2 regions of the Streptomyces sp. NPDC048257 genome follow, and region 1 is predicted to be linked to the other one. Evidence: riboswitches for the same ligand, from Rfam matches in the RefSeq annotation. Region 1 holds a riboswitch; the other holds the start of a gene.
What was found. Region 1 has a riboswitch for ZMP and ZTP ahead of glyA (serine hydroxymethyltransferase). Riboswitches for the same ligand answer to the same signal wherever they lie in the genome.
Positions count from the first base shown of each region.

Region 2: another riboswitch for ZMP and ZTP. It lies ahead of ACGFZK_RS05680 (bifunctional 5,10-methylenetetrahydrofolate dehydrogenase/5,10-methenyltetrahydrofolate cyclohydrolase); the one in region 1 lies ahead of glyA (serine hydroxymethyltransferase).

Region 1 is NZ_JBICZI010000009.1:87,961-90,340, forward strand. It holds gene rocD (ornithine--oxo-acid transaminase) at 1-456, opposite strand, end outside; ZMP/ZTP riboswitch at 588-678, shown strand; gene glyA (serine hydroxymethyltransferase) at 712-1,980, shown strand; gene trpS (tryptophan--tRNA ligase) at 2,091-2,380, shown strand, end outside.
Region 2 is NZ_JBICZI010000002.1:369,208-371,587, reverse strand. It holds gene ACGFZK_RS05685 (MAB_1171c family putative transporter) at 1-246, shown strand, start outside; gene ACGFZK_RS05680 (bifunctional 5,10-methylenetetrahydrofolate dehydrogenase/5,10-methenyltetrahydrofolate cyclohydrolase) at 294-1,139, opposite strand; ZMP/ZTP riboswitch at 1,218-1,320, opposite strand; gene ACGFZK_RS05675 (class I SAM-dependent methyltransferase) at 1,378-2,139, shown strand; gene ACGFZK_RS05670 (RNA polymerase sigma factor) at 2,311-2,380, shown strand, end outside.

The DNA of each region.
Region 1 (2,380 bases):
GGAGAAGGAGACGATGGTCGTGGTCCGCCCGTGGAAGTTGTCGGCGGCGACCACGATCTTGGCGTGCCCGTCCGGGACGCCCTTGACCTCGTACCCCCACTTGCGGGCGGTCTTCACCGCCGTCTCCACGGCCTCCGCGCCCGTGTTCATGGGGAGCACCATCTCCTTGCCGCAGAGCGCGGCGAGCTCGGTGCAGAAATCGGCGAACCGGTCGTGGTGGAAGGCGCGCGAGGTGAGCGTGACCCGCTCCAGCTGGGCGCGGGCCGCGTCGATCAGACGGCGGTTGCCGTGCCCGAAGTTGAGGGCCGAGTACCCGGCGAGCATGTCGAGGTATCTGCGGCCCTCGACATCGGTCATCCACGCGCCTTCCGCGGACGCGACGACCAGGGGCAGCGGATGGTAGTTGTGCGCGCTGTGCGCGTCTGCGGCGCGGATGGCATCAGCAGTTGTCGACACGGGGTCTCCGATCGTCCGTCCGGCGGGGTGAAGCGCCGGGTGAAGCGGTGACGAGGGTGGCGTCACCTTCTTATCGTCGCTCGTATCCCGGACGCAGAAACATCGTTCGCGGCGCGCCCGCTAAGGTGTCCGGTACGCACGGCGACTGGCGTACGGAGAACCAACTCCGGGGGAGTCGTGCGCGCTCGACCGCATACAGGGCCGCTCGCCTGGGCCTCGCGGGGTACCGATCACATCGACCCCGGAGGAGCCCGCATGTCCGCGAGCCGCCATCCCGCCCTTCTCGCCACCGACCCCGAGCTGGCGTCGTTCGTCGCGGCGGAGGAAGTACTCCAGGCGCAGACCCTGCGCCTGATCCCCAGTGAGAACTACGTGTCCGCGGCCGTCCTCGAAGCCTCCGGCACCGTGCTGCAGAACAAGTACAGCGAGGGCTACCCCGGCCGCCGCTACTACGAGGGCCAGCAGAACATCGACCGCGTCGAGGCGCTGGCCGTCGAGCGCGCCAAGGGCCTGTTCGGGGTGGAGCACGCCAACGTGCAGCCGTACTCCGGCTCGCCGGCCAACCTGGCCGTGTACCTGGCCTTCGCGAAGCCGGGCGACACCGTGATGGGCATGGCCCTGCCGATGGGCGGGCACCTCACCCACGGCTGGGGCGTCTCGGCGACGGGCTCCTGGTTCCGGGGCGTCCAGTACGGCGTCCGGCAGGACACCGGGCTGATCGACTACGACGCGGTGCGCGAGCTGGCCCTCGCCGAGCGGCCCAAGCTGATCTTCTGCGGCGGTACCGCCCTGCCGCGGACCATCGACTTCGCCGCCTTCGCGGAGATCGCCCGGGAGGCGGGCTCGGTCCTGGTCGCGGACGTGGCCCACATCGCGGGCCTGATCGCGGGCGGCGCGCACCCGTCTCCGGCCGACCACGTCGACGTCGTCTCCACCACCACGCACAAGACCCTGCGCGGTCCGCGCGGCGCCATGCTGATGTGCCGGGAGGAGCACGCGAAGGCGATCGACAAGGCGGTCTTCCCGGGCCTCCAGGGCGGCCCGCACAACCAGACGACGGCAGGCATCGCGGTCGCCCTGCACGAGGCGGCCCAGCCCTCCTTCACGGCCTACGCGCACCAGGTCGTCGCCAATGCCAAGGCGCTGGCCGCGGCGCTGCTGGAGCGCGGCTTCGACCTGGTCTCGGGCGGTACGGACAACCACCTGATCCTGATCGACCTGACGGGCAAGGACGTCCCCGGCAAGATCGCGGCCAAGGCCCTGGACCGGGCGGGCATCGTCGTGAACTACAACACGGTGCCCTTCGACCCGCGCAAGCCGTTCGACCCGTCGGGCATCCGCATCGGCACCCCGTCGCTGACCTCGCGGGGCCTGTCCGCCGCGCACATGCCGCAGGTGGCCGACTGGATCTCGCGCGCGGTCGACGCCGCCGCGAAGGGCGACGAGCAGACCCTCGCCGCGATCCGGGCGGAGGTCACGGACCTGATGGCCGCCTTCCCGGCCCCAGGCCTGCCGCTGTCCTGACCTGCGGCCCGGTTTCCGGGGGCGCCGCCCCCGGAAACCCGCGCCTCGAACACCGGCGGGGCCGGATCTCGAGGGCCCGAGCCCGCCCCCGCACCTGAGAGAATGAGGACATGGCTTCTGATCGTCCTCGCGCGCTCTCCGGCATCCAGCCCACCTCCGGCTCGTTCCACCTCGGGAACTACCTCGGAGCCATCCGCCAGTACGTCGCCCTGCAGGAGACGCACGACGCCTTCTACATGGTGGTCGACCTGCACGCGATCACCATGCCGCAGGATCCGAAGGACCTGCGCGCGAACACCCGTCTGTCCGCCGCCCAGCTGCTGGCCGCCGGCCTGGACCCCGAGCGCTGCACGCTCTTCGTCCAGAGCCACGTGCCCGAGCACGCGCAGCTCGGCTGGGT
Region 2 (2,380 bases), on a different contig from region 1:
GTGCGCAGCGCCGCGTACGAGGCCGCGCGCGGCCAGGGCGCGAGCGAGGCCCGGGCCTCGGCCGTGGCCGACGCCGCCATGCTCGCCGCGGCGTGCCGGTGCCGGGCCGCCTCCGACGGTGCCGCCGGGCCTCCGCAGCACGCCGAGCCGCCACGGCTGTCCGACCGGCCGCTGACCGCCCTGGCTCGGGAGTTCCGTACCTCCCCCATCGTCGCCACGGCTGCCCGCTCCGCCGCCGGGGCCTGAAACGCGGAACGCCCCGGACCCGGGGGCCCGGGGCGTTCGCTCTGCGGTCAGAGCTCCGCGAGGTCCAGCCCGGCCTGCGCGGCGGCCGCCTGGACGGTCTGCTCCAGCAGTACGGCGATGGTCATCGGGCCGACCCCGCCCGGCACCGGAGTGATCAGCGAGGCGCGGGCGGCGGCCGACTCGAAGTGCACGTCGCCGACGTTGCCCTCGTTGTACCCGGCGTCCAGGACCACCGCGCCCGGCTTGATGTCCTCACCGCGGATGAACTCGGCCTTGCCGACGGCGGCGACCAGCACGTCCGCCTGGCGCACGATCGAGGGCAGGTCCCGGGTACGGGAGTGGCAGTAGGTGACGGTGGCGTTCTGCTCCAGCAGCAGCATCCCGGCCGGTTTGCCCAGGATCGCGCTGCGGCCGACGACCACGGCGTGCTTGCCGGTCAGGTCCACGTCGTAGGCCTCCAGCAGCCGCATGATGCCGCCGGGGGTGCAGGAGACGAAGCCCGGCAGCCCGAAGCCCATGGCGGCGAAGGAGTGCATGGTGACCCCGTCGACGTCCTTGCCCGGGGCGATGGCCTCGAAGGCGGCGCGCTCGTCGATGTGGTGCGGGACGGGGTGCTGGAGCAGGATGCCGCTGATCTGCGGGTCCTCGGAGAGCGCGGTGAGGGTGGCCACCAGCTCCTCGGTGGTGGTCGCGGCCGGCAGCTCGACGTGGCGGGAGGTGATCCCGGCCTTCGCGCAGCGGTTCTGCTTCATGCGTACGTAGGTGACGGAAGCGGGGTCCTCGCCGACCAGCACGGTCGCGAGGCAGGGCGCGGTGCCGGTGCGCTCGGTGATCTTCGCCGCGTGGGCGGCGGTCTGCTCCGAGATGCGACGGGCGAGGGCGGTGCCGTCCATCAGCCGGGCAGTGGCGGCGGCGGTGGCGCCGGCAGTCTGGGCAGTCGTCACGGGGTCTCCTGAACGTCGCTGCGGATCGCGGTTCGCCCAGGCGCGCGGCAGTCGACGTACCCGAAGCCCGCAGGTACGCCGGGCCGCTCCCCGGTGGTGATCCACCCGAACGCCAGTCACGGCCCGCTGACCACTGTAGTCGACATATCCGGTGGTTGACGGGCGTCCGACCTGGGACGATCAATGCATGACGCGTACTTTCGACCATCTTGTCGCCGAGGCCGACTCCGTCTCCGTGGACGGCTGGGACTTCTCGTGGCTCGACGGCCGGGCCACCGAGCAGCGCCCCTCCTGGGGCTACCAGCGTCTGATGGGCGAGCGGCTGGCCCGGGTCCGGTCCGCGCTGGACATCCAGACCGGCGGCGGCGAGGTGCTGGCCGGTTCCGGTCCGCTGCCGCCGCTGATGGTGGCCACCGAGTCCTGGCCGCCCCACATCGAGAAGGCGACGCGGCTGCTGCACCCGCTGGGCGCGGTGGTGGTCGCGGACTCCGACGAGCCGCCGCTGCCCTTCGGCGACGCGGCCTTCGAGCTGGTGACCAGCCGGCACCCGGTGACCATCTGGTGGGAGGAGATCGCGCGGGTCCTGACGCTGGGCGGCACCTACCTCTCGCAGCAGGTCGGTCCGGCGAGCGTCTTCGAGCTCGTCGAGTACTTCCTCGGCCCGCAGCCGGAGGAGACCCGTCGCGCCCGGCACCCCGACGACGCGGTCGCCGACGCCACCGCGGCCGGCCTCGACATCCTCGATCTGCGCTCCGAACGACTGCGTACGGAGTTCCACGACATCGGAGCCGTGATCTACTTTCTGCGGAAGGTGATCTGGATGGTGCCCGGCTTCACGGTCGGGCAGTACCGGGACCGGTTGCGCGAGCTGCACGAACAGATCGAACGCGAAGGTCCGTTCGTCGCTCATACCGCCCGATTCCTCATCGAAGCCCGCAAAACGGGCTGATGTGAAGGGCGGACGGATCTGCGCCGGATCGGTTGCGCGGACACAGCGTGGCGCAGGTCACTCAATTCAGCGCGTAACGAATCGACTCGGGCATGCGATGAACCGACAGGTGTCCTCGCGCAGCCCGGAATACAGAACCCCCTCGGGTCTGTTTCCCGAGTTCGCGCGATGATGTCCCGCCCACCCTTATCTGTTCGCAACGAGAGGCTCCTTGTGTCGCTCAGCCCGTCCCGTACGTTCC